Blastopirellula sediminis: one gene and its partner. The protein of the gene in region 1 interacts with the protein of each later gene in a pairwise test. Links are inferred from orthologs where the notes say so. Each region holds a gene or a part of one and is shown on either strand. Other genes may lie near its edges. The genes, in order: odhB and lpdA.

Region 1 (8,365 bases):
ATCGGACAACGCTTTGCCGCCGTTGGCGAGCGTCTGAAATTTTTCAGCTCCGGAGATGATTTCAACTTCCGCAGCAGCGAATTCAGGCTGAAACGCTTTGGACGATTTCAACTGTTCAATTTCTTCCAGAGCGGCGCGGGCCTCTTCCACCTTGCCGTCGCGCACCATTTCTTTGATGACGCGTTCGTAGGCGTTTTCCAGCCCGGCAATCGCACGCTGCAGCGCACTCACGTAGCGATCGGTCGAGACCGTCGTAGGAAGGGCGCCAGTCTCCTTGAACGCAGCCGTTTCTTTCGTCACGACGTCGACGAGCTCTAGATCGCCGCGGAGCACCGCCGTTTCCTTTTTCGATTGCAGTTGATCTTGGAGAGACTTCTTTGCATTCGCGGTATCCGAGAGACACTTTTCCCATGCGGCCTGAATCGCGGGATCCTTGATCTTCGGCTCTTGAGCCCAGGCCGGACTCACGGCGATGAGAAGGGAAAGGATCGCGGCAAATGCAAAGAGTTGAGCTGGCATTACTAGGGGCTTTCCAAGCCTGGCCGACGGGACTACCAAGAAGCGAAGACGAAGTTCGGCATGCGGAACTGAGTACCGGGGTCCGTTATATTCCGAGAAATCCCCTCTAGCAAGCGAAGCGTCGCTTCGTCGCCCAGGGGAATCGTCCCTCACCACCCCCCCTTGGTTAATGGGCACTTTGCCAATTCGCTAAAAACCCTTCCCGATTTCATTACGGCAAATCTCGATCAGTTTGCCGATTGCGTAATCCGTCGTCGAGATAAAATAACGTCGAAGCCAGCGGCAAGCGTTCGCTCGAAACTTTCGACCGCCCGCGGATGCAACACGTTGGCGCTCCACTACGAGTCTCTACGATGAGCGCACTCTCGATCCTTGCGAAAGATCTCATGCCATGGGACCCCAACTTTTGGATCGTGAGCGGCGCCATCGTCCTCGGATTTGTGATCCTCGCCATCGTCACGACCATCGCGAAGAGTCGAGAGGACCGAAAGCGGGCGACGGCCAATAGCGAGCATTACGCCGAGCGCGGCATTCGCTTTGAAGTCTCGGCGGAGATCGAAGAGGTCTTTCACGACGCCGATCTGTTTACGAACCGCAACGTCCGCATCGGGCAACTATCGCGGGAAAAGTACGGAAACGTCACAGCTGACGTTTATGAACTGACGTATCAAACCTACGATTCCGGCGACAATGAGTCGACCGTGACTCAGTTCGGCCAAACCGACGGAAACGAGTCCGTTTCGCGGCAGATTTCGCAAACGGTCGTCGCGCTGCCGATTGGACCGCACGACGGTCTCCGCTTTGGCGTCACACGTGTGGGCGGTTGGAATGGCAAATGCGCAAAACCATTTGGCCTGTTCCGTTCCCTCCGAATCGCCCAAAACGCAACGCCTGAAGAGGAGGCTGCGTCTACTTGGTTCAATCAGCATTTCGGCGTAAGGCTGTTCAAAGCCACGACCCGAACGCAGGTCGAACAGACGCTTGATTTAACCGTGCTCTCTTGGTTAATGGCGCACAAGCATCTGGAATTCGAATTCGCCGATAACCATCTGCTGGTCTGGATTCCTGGGACGGTCGTAGCTACCGCGGCGCGCGAAGCGTTGGCCCAGGAAGCTATCGAGCTGATGCGCACCTTGCGACAGAAAAGAGAGCGAGTCCCTCCGCTCATCTTCGTCGATAAGCCGATCGTCCAGACTCCTCCAAGCCTGATGGTGAACATTTTCGTATCGGCATTCGGCGCGACGCCAATTGTGAGTATCGTGTTGATCGCGAGCTTTTTAAGCGCCTTCGCATTTGGCGCGCTCGAGCAAGTCCCGCTGGAGACGACAATCGTCATCCTCGTCGCTGCCAGCGTGATCTGGTTGGGATCGGGATATTTCCTACTGAAACTAATCACGCGGTCGTCGCGAACACGCGCGGAGATGAATCTCCATGACCCAGCCGCCGTCGGCAGTTCGCTCGCGACAAGTCGATCCGCCGCTGCGGAAGAAGCAGCGACTCGCCGGCGGATGAGGAAACCGTAAGCAGCGGCGATAGCGATTACGCGTCGCTAGGCTGGAGCCGCTACAAGTAAAGGCCATTTCGGATTACCACCATGTACGCCACCTTGATTTTCGCAGCCGGATTCGGCGGGTTGGACCGTTACTTTTGGATGGTCATCGGCGCGGTAGTCCTGACGTCGATCGTTATCGCGATCGTATCGGCGATTTGGACAGCGCGATCGAACCGGCGACGACTGGAAGAAAACCGAAAACACTACGCGGAACGGGGAGTTCCTTTTCAAGCGGAAGCCGCAATCGGCGACGTCTTTCACGACGCAAGTCTCTTTCAAAATCACCGCGTGCAAATAACGCAACTTTCTCGCGCCACGTACGACGGCGTCGAAGCGGAGGTTTACGAACTTTCCTACGAGTCGACGACCAGCAATGGCGACGGAGGAACCGAGACGAGGACCATCTTGCAAACGGTCGCTTCTCTTCCGATCGGACCGCATGACGGACTTCGCTTCACCGTCGCTCCGCTACATGGTTGGTCGGGCAAGCTCGCCAGGCTGCTTGGCTTGACGGGAAAGATCGACAGCCGGAGACACGCAACCGCCTACGATCGCGAGTCGGTCGACTGGTTCAACCAGGCCTACGCCGTCTCGCAGATCGATTCCGCCAACCAGACGCGAATCGAACAGCTATTAGACGTTTCGTTGCTGAATTGGCTAAAAACTCGCAAGCATCTCGCTTTCGAATTGGCTGAAAGCCGCCTGCTCGTTTGGATACCGGAGACGGTCGCCAATCCAGCGGCGCGCGAGTCGCTCGCCAATGACGCCGTCGCGTTAATGCGAAAACTAGCAGCGCACAAATCGAGCGATTCGCCGGCCATCGTCGTCCAAGCGCCGACGATGTCAAACGCGCACAACCTGGTTATCTATCTGGCGATCTCCGGCTTCGGATCGTGGGGCGTCGCTGTCGTTTTCTCGGTATGCGGCTTTTTGATCATTGGTCTATCAGGACTGATCGAGCAAGCGCCCGGGCCGATAATGTTCGGGCTGATGGCCGCGACAATGCTCGTCTGGGGCGGGTCAGCCGTCTTCATCTTTAAATGGCTGATGCGGCGATCGCACTCGGTCGCGGGCATGAACTTGCATGACCCGGCGGCGGTCGGCCGAGCAACGGACGCCGCCGAGTTGTCGGCTGCGGCGGAAGAGGCGGCGCGGCGGCGGATGAGGAAGATGTAGTTAGCGGCGTCAGAAATCTCGCCCAGCAACGAATGCAACACCACTGCAGGTCTCTCCCATGAGCACGTTGTTGATTTTCTCGGACGTTTTCGATCTATGGGGAGGAGGTCATTGGGCCCAAATTGCAGCGGCCGTCATCGCGACCGTGCTGTTCGCCGTCATCAGCTTCATCGTGACGCAGTGGGCCGATCGCAAGCGGTTAACGGATTCCATCGTGCATTTCTCCGAACGTGGAACTCCCACGAAAGTCGAAGCGTCCCTGGAGGACGTCTTTCACGACGCTCGTCTGTTTAACTATCGCGAAGTCAGCATCGGGCAACTTTCCCGCGAACAGCACGGAGGGGTGGACGTTGACGTTTATGAGCTCACCTACGAGACGCACGGCGTCCCCAAGTTTGAATTCTCCAACAGAGATCCGGACGGCCCCAGTCGCCCCCCTGACAATCGAAAGATTTCGCAAACGGTCGTCTCCATTCCGATCGGCCCCCACGATGACCTCCGCTTTTTCGTCATGCATGCTGACGCCTGGCCTGGTTCGCGGTTTGGACATTCGCAACCCATTGGCAGCGCAACATCGGCGACGCCCGAGGAGCAGGAGTTGCTGAATTGGTTCAACCAGAACTTTGCAGTAACCCCGCTCCACCCTGCCAACCACCGGCAGTTTGAACGGATGCTTGATTCGCCGACGCTGCAATGGCTGAAAGAGCATCACCGCGTGGAATTTGAATTCGCAGATAGCCACCTGTTGGTCTGGATCCCTGCGGTGGTCTTTTTTTTCGAGGACCGAGCGACGTTGATCCACGACGCCATCGCCCTGCGAGACAAACTGCTGGCGCACAAGTCGACGGAATCGCCGGCGATCTGCCTTCCGTATTCCCCTGGCGTTAATCCCCAAATCGTGCTTGGTTATCTAGCGCTGTCAGGCCTTGCAGCGTGCGCGATCGCAGTCCCCTTCCTGGGCTTCTGTTTCTTGATCGCCACCTTATCAGGCTTCCTGGAGCAAGCGCCAACGCCGACAAAGATCGGAATTGCGATCGCTACGTTGATCGTCTGGATCGGATTGAGCCTCTTCCTGTTAAAATCGCCGCTGCATCGCTCGCAACGCCAGTCCGAAATCGACCTACATGACCCCGCTGCTGTTGGCGGTTCTGCACCGGCGCAGGAAATGTCGGCCGCGGCGGAAGAGGCGGCGCGGCGGCGGATGAGGAAGCTGTAGCGGCCGTCGATTGTTATCCGGACGCATTCCCTTGCTTGCGCTGCGGGCTAGTGTCGGAGGTGTGCGCATAAAAAAACGGCAGCGAAAGCTTGGCCTCGCTGCCGTTTGGAGTTTCGCGGTTTGCAGCCGGAGGCCTACGCTTCCAGCAGCATGCGGGCCGGTTCTTCGATCGCGTCGCAGATCCGCTTCAGGAAGAGAACCGCTTCGCGACCGTCGACCATGCAGTGATCGTAGGTCAGCGCCAAGTACATCATCGGGCGGATGACGACTTCGCCGTTGCGAGCGACCGGGCGTTCTTCGATCGAGTGCATGCCGAGCACGCCGCTTTGGGGCGGGTTGACGATCGGGGTCGACAGCAGCGAGCCGTAGACGCCGCCGTTGGAGATCGTGAAGGTGCCGCCCGACAGTTCGGCCGCGCTCAAACGGTTTTCGTTGGCGCGAGCGGCGAAGTCGGCGATCGCCAGTTCGATCTCGGCGAAACGCATCCGTTCGGCGTTACGCAGAACCGGCACGACCAGGCCCTTCTTGCTGCCGATCGCGACGCCGATGTGATAGAAGTCGCGGTAGACGATCTTGTCGCCGTCGCGGATTTCGGCGTTCAGGGCCGGCTGCTGCTTCAGCGCGTCGATCGTCGCTTTGACGAAAAACGACATGAAGCCGAGCTTGACGCCCCATTGATTCAGGAACCATTCGCCGTACTTCTTTCGCAGCGCCATGACGTTCGACATGTCGACCTGGTTGACGGTCGTCAGCAGCGCGGCGTTCTGTTGGGCGCCCTTGAGCGTTTCGGCGATGCGGCGGCGGATCAGCGGCATCGGCACGATCTTTTCGCCCGCTTGCGGAGCGACGTTCGATTCGACGCGCGGCGCAACTTCCTGCGTCTTGACCGGAGCCGGGACCGGCGCGGGGGCCGGCTTCTTCGGTTCGGGACGGGTATGTTCGTACTTGGCGTTTTCCGATTCGCCGTTGGTGCTCGGCGCCGATTTGGCGGCGGTCGACGACGAAGAGATGATCGTCGGACGAGCGCCGCGCGGCGACGGAGCAGGCGCCGGGGTCGGTTCCGGAGTCGGAGCGGGCTTTTCGACTTCGGCGGCGGCCGGTTTCGCGGCCGGAGCGGCGGCGGGGGCTTCGGCCGCGGCGCCATCGTCCAGAATGCCGATCACTTCGCCGACGGTAACCAGGTCCCCTTCGCGCTTGAAGATTTCACGCAACACGCCCTGGGTCGGAGCGGGCATTTCCATCGAAGCTTTGTCGGTCTCGAGCTCGACCAGGAACTCGTCCTCCTTGACCGCGTCCCCTTCTTTCTTCAGCCAGCGGCCGATTTGAACCTCTTGGATCGACTCGCCCGGGTCGGGCACTTTGAGTTCAATGCTCATTGGTTTCTTTAAAAATTCTGGTTGGCTAATTGGTGAGTGTACAAGTTGAATCGACAGCGCGGTTAGTCGGCGAAAGCTCGCTCGAGCAGGTCCGCTTGTTCCCAAAGGTGAGCGCTCTTCGAGCCGGTCGCCGGGCTCGCCGAACGAGGACGTCCCACGACGTGCAGTTCGTGGTCGCCGATGCGGTGACCAGAGAAACGCGTCGCCCAGTGCGGCCAGGCGCCCATGTTGATCGGCTCTTCCTGAACCCAGGTAACGCGGCAATCGCTCGGGTACTCTTCCAGAGCTTCGACCACTTCGCCGCTGCGGAGCGGATGGAGCTTTTCGATCCGGACGATCGCGATGTCGTCGATCCCATGCTCGTGGCGATAGGCGTCGAGTTCGTAGTAGAGCTTGCCGGAGCAGAGCATGATGCGGCGGACGTTCTTCGGATCGACCGTAACGTCGGGTAGAATGTTTTGGAATTCGCCGTCGGCCAATTCCTCGAGCGTCGACACCGCCGATGGATGACGCAGCAGGCTCTTTGGAGTGAAAATCACCAGCGGCTTACGCCACTTTCGCAACGTCTGACGACGGAGCAAGTGGAAGTACTGAGCCGGCGTAGACGGGAAGGCGACCTGGATATTGTCCTCGGCGCCGATCGCCAGGAAGCGTTCCAAGCGGCCGCTGGAGTGTTCTGGGCCCTGCCCTTCGTAGCCGTGCGGCAGCAGCATGATGATGCCGCTGAGGCGGTTCCACTTGTCTTCGGCGCCGGAGATGAACTCGTCGACGATCACCTGGGCGCAGTTGCCGAAGTCGCCGAACTGCGCTTCCCACGCGACGAGCGCTTCGGGGAAGTCCAAGCTATAGCCGTAGTCAAAGCCGAGCACGCCGACTTCGCTCAACGGGCTGTTTACCATTTCGACCGGCGCTTGATCGGGCGACAGCTTCGAGAAGATGCTGTGCGTCTTGCCGGTGACGACGTCATGCAGCACGCCGTGGCGCTGACTGAACGTACCGCGCTGAGCGTCCTGACCGGACAGACGAACGCGACGACCGGCCATCGACAAGCTGGCGAAGGCCAACGCTTCGGCCGAAGCCCAGTCGAGCGGACGTTTTCCGTCGGCCATATCGCGACGCGCTTCCATCTGACGGGTCAACTTGCGATGCAAGTGGAAGCCCTTCGGGATCTCGGTCAGCTTGTGCAGAATCTTCGAGAGCTTCGTGATCGGCACGCCGGTGTCGGGATCGTCCAGGCCAATCGCCGGCTGCGGACCGCCGAAGTACCCTTCCCAAGCGTTCTGCGGCTTGCGGTCTTCGACTACCAGGTCCTTACCGATTTCGTATTCGGTCTGGAGGAAGTCGTGGTGGCGGGTGAGCATCTCATCCGCTTCCTGCACTTCAAACTGCCCCAGTTCGACCAGGTTGTCGAGGAACCGATCGCGAATCGAGCGGTGATGTTCGATCGCCTGATAGAGCAGCGGCTGGGTGAAGCTCGGTTCGTCCGTTTCGTTGTGACCGAAGCGGCGGAAGCAGTACATGTCGATCACGACGTCGCGCTGATGCGCGCGGCGGAATTCGAGCGCCAGCGAAACGACCTGCGACACGGCGGCCGGGTTTTCGCCGTTGACGTGGAAAATCGGCGACTGCAGCATGCGAGCGACGTCGGTCGCGTAAATGGTCGAACGCGAGTCGTGCGGCTGCGTAGTGAAGCCAAGCTGGTTGTTGACGATCACGTGCAGCGTACCGCCGGTGCGATAACCGGTCAGCTGGCTGAGGTTCAACGTTTCCTGCACGACCCCTTCGCCGGCGAACGCCGCATCGCCGTGAATCAGCACGACGGCGCCAAGTTGGCGTTCGGTATCGCCGCGGCGATCCTGCTTGGCCCGCATACGGCCCATCGCGACCGGATCGACGTATTCGAGGTGGCTCGGGTTGAAGCAGAGGGAGACGTGAACCTTCTGGCCCGACGAGGCGACGTAATCGCCGCTGGCGCCCATGTGGTACTTCACGTCGCCGCCGCCGATGTGACGTTGCGGATCGGCGTCTTCAAACTGCGAGAAGATTTCGCGGGGAGGCTGACGGATCACGTTGGCCAGCACGCTCAAGCGACCGCGGTGAGGCATCGCCAGAACCAACTCGCGCACCCCTTGCTCGGCGAAACCATGGATCGCCAGGTCGAGCAGCGGAATCAGCGTTTCCGAACCTTCCAGCGAGAAGGTCTTGGCGCCGAGGTACTTTTTGCGGACGAACTCTTCGAAGACCATCGCTTCGGTCAGACGCTGCAAGATGCGCCGCTGCGTGTCGCGATCGAGCGAGGTGTTGCGATCGTCCCCTTCGACCTGTTCGATCAGCCAGCGACGAACGACGTGGTCGTCGATGTGCTGCAGCTGAATGCCGACGTCGCCGCAGTAGACCCGCTGCATACGTTCAAACAGTTCGCGGACGGTCGTCAAAACGATCTCGCCGTCGCGGTCGACGTAGACCGAGCGATCGAGGTCGCTATCCTTGATGTCGAACTGATCGGGCGACAGCGGAGCCGCCGGC
Region 2 (8,399 bases), 1.1 Mb from region 1 along the record:
AAGTCGATCAGCTGCGCGTCGTGTCATGACCCGGAGCAAGGTTGGTCACTCTCGACGCCGGTCGCCAAAGGAGTTGATGGTCGCACCGGTGAGCGGAATCCGCTGTCGATTATCAACACGGGTCTGCAGCACTCGCTCTTTTGGGACGGACGAGCGAAAACGCTGGAAGAGCAAGCGCTAGAGCCGATTCAAAACCGCGTGGAGATGGACATGGATCTGCGCGAGCTGGAGAAGCGACTCGCGGCCGATCCGGCGTACGTCGTGCAGTTTCAGGAATCGTTTGCCGGAGATGTAACCGCCGAACGCGTCACCCAGGCGATCGCCGCGTTCGAGCGGACATTGCTGGCGGCCGAAACGCCCTACGACCTGTTTCGCAATGGGCGGGCGACTGCAATGGACGACCAAATGTCCCGCGGATCGGGCGTCTTTTTCTCGCGGGCCAATTGCGGCGACTGCCATATCGCAAAAGTGCTTACCGATCATCAATTCCACGACACAGGGATTGGGGCGTCCCCCCAAAAGATCCGTACTCCAATGCTGCGCGACTTGGAGCGAACAGCCCCGTATATGCACGATGGAAGTTTGACGACCCTAAGGGATGTCGTCGATTATTACGATCGCGGCGGAAATCGACGCGACGGACTCGATGTGCGGATGCGACCGCTCGGGCTCAGCAAATCCGAGAAAGAGGATCTCCTCTATTTCCTGGAGGCGGGACTTCGCAGTCGTAACTATCCAGGCAGGGAAACGGACGCGGGTATGGCGTCGGCGACAAACTCCCCGTAAAACGGGAAATTGTTGCTCGTGCGTGAAGCTTTGGCGGAATCTGGGTAATTTAGCCGGAAACGTTTTCCGCCCCCTGCGAATGTTCGCTACAATACCGAGCGGAAATTGGACGTAAATCATTGCTAGTATTGGGTCTCCGCCTGAGCGGAGCGTCGTCATGCAGCCAGACGACATGGCCGTATCAGACTTTACCGCCAATCAGTCGGTAGTGGTCTATCCAACCTACGGTTACCCGTCTGCCGACGGCAGACGCTGGGTCGTGGAAGTTCATGGCTGCGTCTTTGAGAAGGTGCCGGACAACCTTCCTCGCTGGATTATGCTGCGACTGTTGGCGCGTCTGATGGATGCGACTCCGGAAGACCTGCAGACTGAGATCTTCCAGCAGCGAATCCTGGGATTCACCGTCTATAAGCACCGTGGCAAGCAGATCGTCGTCGAGATCGGCAATCGTCGCTATCGCCTGACCGAGCGATCGGCCAAGAACGGGCAGTTCCGCGGTCGCGTGGAGTTGGACCGGGACGAGGTCGAGCCGTTTATCGAATCGGGGCCGGCCGGCGTCTTTCTGCCGTTTCGCGTCGTCCTCGACTCAGACGATTCGCGGTCGTTCGTCTCGCGGATTCAACTGCTCGAGCACGCGGGGATGTCGATCATTTCCGACATCGACGACACGGTAAAGCACACCGACGTCGCAACGCGTAAGTCGATGCTGGCGAACACGTTTTTGCGTGAATTCAGCACCGTGCCGGGCATTACGGACCTGTTCAAAACCTGGGAAGAGCAGGGCGCCGCGTTTCATTACGTGACCTCCTCGCCGTGGCAGCTATTTTTGCCGCTGTCCGAGTTGTTCCTCTCGGAAGGTTTGCCGGGCGGGACCTTCCATATGAAGTCGATCCGTTTTCGCGATCCGAGCGTTTTGCGGCTATTTATTGCCCGTCGGTGGGGGAAGCGGAAGGCGATCAAGCACATTTTGCAGACCTTTCCCTGTCGCAAGTTTGTGCTCGTCGGCGATTCCGGAGAAAAAGATCCAGAAACTTACGGCGTGATTGCCCGCAAATTTCCCCAGCAGGTCGATCGGATCTATATCCGCGATTTGAGCGGGAAAAACTCGCATCCGGCCCGCTATGCCCGGGCGTTTCACGGGTTGCCGGAGCAGCTATGGCAGGTCTTCCGCGAACCGAGCGAGATCGGCGATCGGGCCCTATCGGCTCCCGACTTTCCGCAGATATCCAGCCGGTTTGCGTGAAGTCAACAAAAAGGGGATCGGGCCTCTTGCCAGGTCGAAGTCTTTGTGGCACGATATGCGGTTTATCTGTGGGCCCGCCGTCAGGCCAGGAGAACTTCGAGTTCCCGCCCACTGCGAAACGAATTTACATTTCGATCGCCTTGTGCGGTCGCCGTCGAACCGAAATCAGGAGTAGTTGATGGGCCACTATACCGGTCCTAAGGCCAGGATTAACCGTCGCTTGGGCGGCGTGATCTACGAGAACCGTGGCGCGATCAAGGGTTACGATCGTCGTGCGACTCCGCCTGGCATGCACAACCGTCCTCGACGCCCGTCCAACTACGGCGCCGCGTTGATGGAAAAGCAAAAGATCAAGCATTATTACGGCTTGGGCGAACGCCAGCTGCGTCGTTACTTCGAAACCGCGAAGCACATGAAGGGGAACACCGGCGAACAGCTGTTGATCCTGTGCGAACGCCGTCTCGATAACGTCGTCCGTCGCGCCGGCCTGGCTTTGACCCGTCCGCAAGCTCGCCAGGGGATCGTTCACGGTCACTTCCTGGTCAACGGCGCCAAGGTCGACAAGCCGTCGTACCAACTGCGTCCGGGCGACGTGGTCAGCGTCCGCAATCGCGAGAAGCTGCAGATCCTGTATCGCAGCATTCTGGGCGAAAACGGCAGCCAGATCGCCGCGTTCGTTTCCCAAGATCAGGAAACGTTGTCGGCGACCTTTGACTCGATTCCGACGGCTGAAGACGTCAGCTTGCCGGTAGACGTCAACATCGTGGTCGAATTTATGTCGCGCTAACCCCGACGACTCGTTCGCCAAGCAATTACGAATTTCCAAGGGATTTTTAGGTGTGACCCACATCGAAGAATCCCTTTTTTTATGTCCCAGCCATCGAACTTTCGCTTCGATCGTTAGACAAGCGCTGAAAGAAACGACATGAGCCACACGCAGCTTGCTGTTTTGGGAGGTGGTCCTGGTGGATACGCCGCCGCCTTTCTCGCCGCCGACCACGGTATGGAAGTCACCTTGATCGAGCAGGAGCCGCGTCTCGGCGGTACCTGTTTGTTGCGAGGTTGTATTCCGTCGAAGGCTTTGCTTCACGTCGCCAAAGTCATTGACGAAACGTACGAACTGCACGACGACTGGGGCGTGTCGTTCGGCGCTCCGCAGATCGATCTCGACAAACTGCGTGCCCGCAAAGACAAGGTCATCGAAACCATGTCGGCCGGGCTGAAGCAGCTGGCCAAACGCCGCAACGTCACCGTGATTCAGGCTCGCGGCAAGTTTCTCGACAGCAACACCTTGGAATTGACCGGCGATAGCCCGACGATTCCGGAAGGGGGCAAGCTGACCTTCGACAAATGCGTGATCGCGACCGGTTCGGTCGCTGCGGTTCCGCCGGCCTTCCAGGTCGACTCGGATCGCGTCATGGATTCCACGGGCGCTCTGCAGTTGCAGGAAGTGCCGGAAACGATGCTGGTCATCGGCGGCGGTTACATCGGTCTCGAAATGGGGAGCGTTTACGCTAACCTCGGCACGCAGGTCAGCGTCGTCGAATTGACCGACGGTCTGCTCCCGGGCGCCGATCGCAACCTGGTGAAGCCGCTGCAGAAGCGGATTGAAACCTTGTTTGAAGGGCGTCTGCACCTCAACACGAAGGTCGGCTCGATCGGCATTCGCGGCGAAAAGGTCGAAGTCGCGTTTGAAGGTCCCGGCAAGTTCGGCACCGAAAAGTACGATCGCGTCCTGGTCTCGATCGGTCGCTGGCCGAACACCAAGGACATCGGTCTGGAAAACACCAAGGTCGTCGTCGACAAGCGCGGCTTTATCGCCGTCAACGGTCAGCTGCAAACCGACGATCCGAAGTTGCTCGCGATCGGCGACGTGACCGGCAACCCGATGCTCGCTCACAAAGCGACGCACGAAGGCCGCACCGCGATCGAAGCGCTGCTCGGTCATCCGGTTGAATTCAAGCCGGCCGCGATCCCGGCGGTGATCTTCACCGACCCGGAAATCGCCTGGGCTGGTCTGATGGAAGAAGAAGCGAAGGCGGCCGGTCGCGAAGTCGAAGTCGTGATGTACCCGTGGGCCGCCAGCGGTCGCGCCCAGTCGCTGGGTCGCTCGGACGGCATGACCAAATGGATCGTCGACCCGACCACCAAGGTGGTTCTGGGCTGCGGCATCGTTGGTCCCGGCGCCGGCGAACTGATCGGCGAAGCGGTCCTGGCGATCGAGATGCGGGCCGAAGTGGGCGACATCGCCGCTTCGATCCACCCCCACCCGACGCTGAGCGAAACCGTCATGAATGCGGCCGAAGTCTTCTTTGGAACGGCGACCGAGATTTACAAGCCGAAACGCTAGGCGACGTAAGTCTTTACGGCGTATGGAATTGCAAAGGGCTCCCGATTTCGGCGTGGAGCCCTTTTCTAACGCGGCGTTCTGACGGAGAATACCGGAACGTACGATTGTGTGAATTGTGCCGCAACATCGGGTGGGGCGAAGTCTGCCTCCCTAGCGTCCAAAGTGAACAGCGGCCTATACTTACAAACTCATTCAGGGTTGGACATTTACGGATGTTCGCCCCGAATCTGACTGCTGGATCGGATTTACCGCCTTCTGAAAAGGAGTGGGCGGTCGTGGCGTCCCAAATTGGCGCCTCCGCAGTTTCCAAATAGCAAGCGAGGAAATATTGATGGCAGAAGCCAAGTTGATGCCCGCCGAGGAAAACATTTTGCGTCAAAATCCGGCGGCTCACTCGCAAGATACCGACCCGAGCGAAACCAAAGAATGGATCGACTCGCTGGATTACATCATTGAGAGCAAAGGGGGCGATCGGGTTCGCTACCTGCTTTCAGCTCTTGAAAACCGTGCTCACGCTCGCGGCGTCGATCTGCCGTTTGCCGCGAACACCCCGTACATCAACTCGATTCACGTCAGCCAGCAGCCGGTTTATCCGGGCAACCGCGAATTTGAACGCCGCATCAAGAGCGTCATTCGTTGGAACGCCATGGCGATGGTGACCCGAGCGAACCGCGACTTTAGCGGTTTGGGCGGTCACATCTCGAGCTACGCTTCGGCCGCGACGCTGTACGAAGTCGCCTTTAACCACTTCTTTCGCGGTCGTCACGGCGGTTACGAAGGGGATCAGGTTTACTTCCAAGGTCACGCTTCGCCGGGCATTTACGCTCGCGCCTTCGTCGAAGGTCGCTTGACCGAAAAGAACCTGGAGAACTTCCGCCGCGAACTGCAGGACGTGCAAGGTCTTTCGTCCTATCCGCACCCGTGGCTGATGCCGGACTTCTGGGAATTCCCGACTGTTTCGATGGGCTTGGGACCGATCTGCTCGATCTACCAGGCGCGCTTCAATCGCTACATGCAAGATCGCGGCATCAAGAAGACCGACGGCACGCGCGTCTGGGCCTTCTTGGGCGACGGCGAATGCGACGAGCCCGAAACGTTGGGCGCGATCAGCCTGGCGGCTCGCGAAGGTTTGAACAACCTGACCTGGACCATCAACTGCAACCTGCAGCGTTTGGACGGTCCGGTTCGCGGTAACGGCAAGATCATCCAGGAACTGGAAGCGGTCTTCCGTGGCGCCGGCTGGAACGTGATCAAAGTGATCTGGGGTAGCGACTGGGATCCGTTGCTCGAAGCCGATCAATCGGGCCTCTTGGTCAAGCGGATGGAAGAAGTGGTCGACGGCCAGTACCAGAAGTACGTCGTCATGCCGGGCTCGTACATCCGCGAGCACTTCTTCGGCAAGTATCCGGAACTGCTCGAACTGGTGAAGTCGTACTCGGACGAACGTCTCGAGAAGATGCTCCGCGGCGGTCACGATCCGGCGAAGGTTTACGCCGCCTACAAGGCTGCCGTCGAGTGCACCAACAAGCCGACCGTCATCCTCGCCAAAACGGTGAAGGGTTACGGCCTGGGCGAAGCGGGCGAAGGCCGCAACGTCACGCACAACCAGAAGAAGCTGAACGAGAAAGAACTGGCCGACTTCCGCAACCGCTTCAGCATTCCGATCTCGGACGAAGAAGTGGTGAAAGCGCCGTTCTATCGTCCGCCGGAAGGCAGCGCCGAGATGAAATACCTGGTCAAGCGTCGCGAGGCGCTGGGCGGGTTCATGCCGACGCGTCCGACCGACAGCCCGAAAATGGACGTTCCGGCTCTGGCCGACTACCAAGAGTTCCTGGGCGATAGCGGCGGCAAAGAACTGTCGACCACGATGGGCTTCGTCCGTTTGCTCAGCAAGCTGGTCAAAGACAAGAGCATCGGTAAGAACATCGTGCCGATCGTTCCGGACGAATCGCGTACCTTCGGTATGGAAGGTATGTTCCGCCAGATCGGCATTTACGCTCACGGCGGCCAGCTGTACGAACCGGTCGACTCCGATCAGTTGATGTACTACAAGGAAGCCAAAGACGGTCAGATCCTGGAAGAAGGGATCACCGAAGCGGGCTCGATGTCGTCGTTCATTGCGGCGGGCAACGCCTACTGCCAGCACGGCATTAACATGGTGCCGTTCTTCATCTACTACTCGATGTTCGGCTTCCAGCGCGTCGGCGACTTGGTTTGGGCCGCTGCGGATACCCGCGCCAAGGGCTTCCTGATCGGCGGTACCGCGGGGCGCACCACGCTGAACGGCGAAGGTTTGCAGCACCAGGACGGCCATAGCCACCTGAACGCGATCGCCTTCCCGACCGTCCGTTCGTACGATCCGGCCTTCGCCTACGAAACGACCGTGATCATCTTCGACGGTATGAAGAAGATGTACGTCGACGGCGAAACCGCGATGTACTACATCACCGTCGGTAACGAAAACTACGCGATGCCGGCGATGCCCGAAGGCGCCGAAGAAGGGATCGTTCGCGGGATCTACAAGTACAACTCGCTCGACGCCGCCAAAGGCAAGAATCGCGTGCAGCTGTTCGGCAGCGGTCCGATTCTGCGTTGCGTCCTCGAAGCGCAGCAGATCCTGGCCGACAAGTACCAGGTCTCCAGCGACGTGTGGAGCGTCACCAGCTACACCGAGTTGCGTCGCGACGCTCACGCGTGCCAACGCTGGAACATGTTCCACCCGACCGAAGAGCCGCGCAAGTCGTACCTCGAACAAGTGATGGAAGGGGTCGAAGGACCGTTCATCGCTTCGAGCGACAACGTCCGCGCGTTGCCGGAACAGATTCGCGATTATCTGCCGGGCAATTTGTTGGCCCTCGGTACCGACGGCATGGGACGCAGCGAAACTCGCGAAGCGCTTCGCCGTCACTTCGAGATCGACGCGGCTTCGGTCGTGATCGCCACCTTGTATCAATTGTTCCGCGAAGGGAAGCTCGACGCCAAAAAGGTCGCCAAGGCGATTAAGGACCTCGACTACAACCCGGAAAAGGTCGATCCCTACTTCGCGTAGGCGGCTTTTCGCGAACTCTCCCTAACATCGATATCGACTCCGCCGGAGCAACATCATGGCGACAGAAGTTAAATTGCCCGAACTGGGCGATGGCATTGAATCAGGCGACATTCTCTCGGTCTACGTCTCGGTTGGAGACGTCGTCACGAAGAATCAAAATATTCTCGAACTCGAAACCGACAAAGCGACCGTCGAAATCCCGACCACCGTCGCCGGCAAAGTGACCAAGGTTCATATCGCCGCCGGCGATAGCGTGCCGATCGGCGGAACGTTGATCTCGGTCGAAGCGGCCGAAGGCGCCGCCGCCGAAGCCAAGCCGGCTCCGGCCGCGCCGAAGACGGAAGCCCCCAAGGCCGAACCGAAAAAGGAAGAGCCTGCTCCGAAAGCGGAAGCTCCGAAGCCCGAGCCGCCGAAACCGGCGCCGACTCCCGCTCCGGCCGCTCCGAAACCGGTCACTCCGGCTCCGCAGCCGGTCGTCGCTTACGAAGCGCCGGTCGCCGTCGCGACTTCGACCGAAGGTTTGATCTACGCCGAAGAAGATGACGTTCCGGCCGGTCCGGCGATTCGTCGCTTCGCTCGCGAAGTTGGCGTCGATCTCCGCTCCGTGCAGGGGACCGGCGAGAATGGTCGCGTCACCCGTGACGATGTGTTGGCCACCGTTCGCAAACTGAGCAAAGCCGGCGGCAAAGCGGCCGCCACGGCGACTGCCGCCGCTCCGGCCAAGGCCGAAAAGCCGATCGCTCCGCCGTCGGTTGTTCCGCCGGGCGAACAAGGCCAAGACAATTACGGCTCGGTCCGCATCGAAAAGATGGCGAAGATCCGCAAGACGATCGCCGCCCAGATGAGCCTGTCGTGGACCACCGCACCGCGCGTCACCAACTTTGACGACGCCGACGTCACCGCGCTCGAAGCGCTCCGTCAGCAAAGCAAAGACGATTACGCCGAAGCGGGCGTCAAGCTGACCTCGATGG

What was found.
Region 2: the proteins of odhB (region 1) and lpdA interact in binary tests that used the Escherichia coli proteins (3 or more experiments, as listed by UniProt). The link is inferred for Blastopirellula sediminis from one-to-one orthologs.

The regions. Positions count from the first base shown.
Region 1 is NZ_JAJKFT010000004.1:1,235,419-1,243,783, reverse strand. Bases 3,719-6,583 are described here. They hold odhB (2-oxoglutarate dehydrogenase complex dihydrolipoyllysine-residue succinyltransferase), read right to left. Parts: upstream 5,840-6,583; coding sequence 4,598-5,839; downstream 3,719-4,597. Other genes in these bases: LOC68_RS08730 (2-oxoglutarate dehydrogenase E1 component), read right to left, coding at 5,902-6,583; LOC68_RS08740 (hypothetical protein), read left to right, coding at 3,719-4,463. In the rest of the region: hypothetical protein, read right to left, coding at 1-519; hypothetical protein, read left to right, coding at 873-2,042; hypothetical protein, read left to right, coding at 2,114-3,247; more of hypothetical protein, read left to right, coding at 3,306-3,718; more of 2-oxoglutarate dehydrogenase E1 component, read right to left, coding at 6,584-8,365. UniProt on the Escherichia coli protein: E2 component of the 2-oxoglutarate dehydrogenase (OGDH) complex which catalyzes the second step in the conversion of 2-oxoglutarate to succinyl-CoA and CO(2).
Region 2 is NZ_JAJKFT010000004.1:123,954-132,352, forward strand. What follows is about bases 2,268-5,166. They hold lpdA (dihydrolipoyl dehydrogenase), read left to right. Parts: upstream 2,268-2,954; coding sequence 2,955-4,379; downstream 4,380-5,166. Other genes in these bases: rpsD (30S ribosomal protein S4), read left to right, coding at 2,268-2,816; aceE (pyruvate dehydrogenase (acetyl-transferring), homodimeric type), read left to right, coding at 4,711-5,166. Also shown: cytochrome-c peroxidase, read left to right, coding at 1-786; phosphatidate phosphatase App1 family protein, read left to right, coding at 944-2,029; more of rpsD, read left to right, coding at 2,208-2,267; more of aceE, read left to right, coding at 5,167-7,428; dihydrolipoamide acetyltransferase family protein, read left to right, coding at 7,484-8,399. UniProt on the Escherichia coli protein: Lipoamide dehydrogenase is a component of the glycine cleavage system as well as of the alpha-ketoacid dehydrogenase complexes.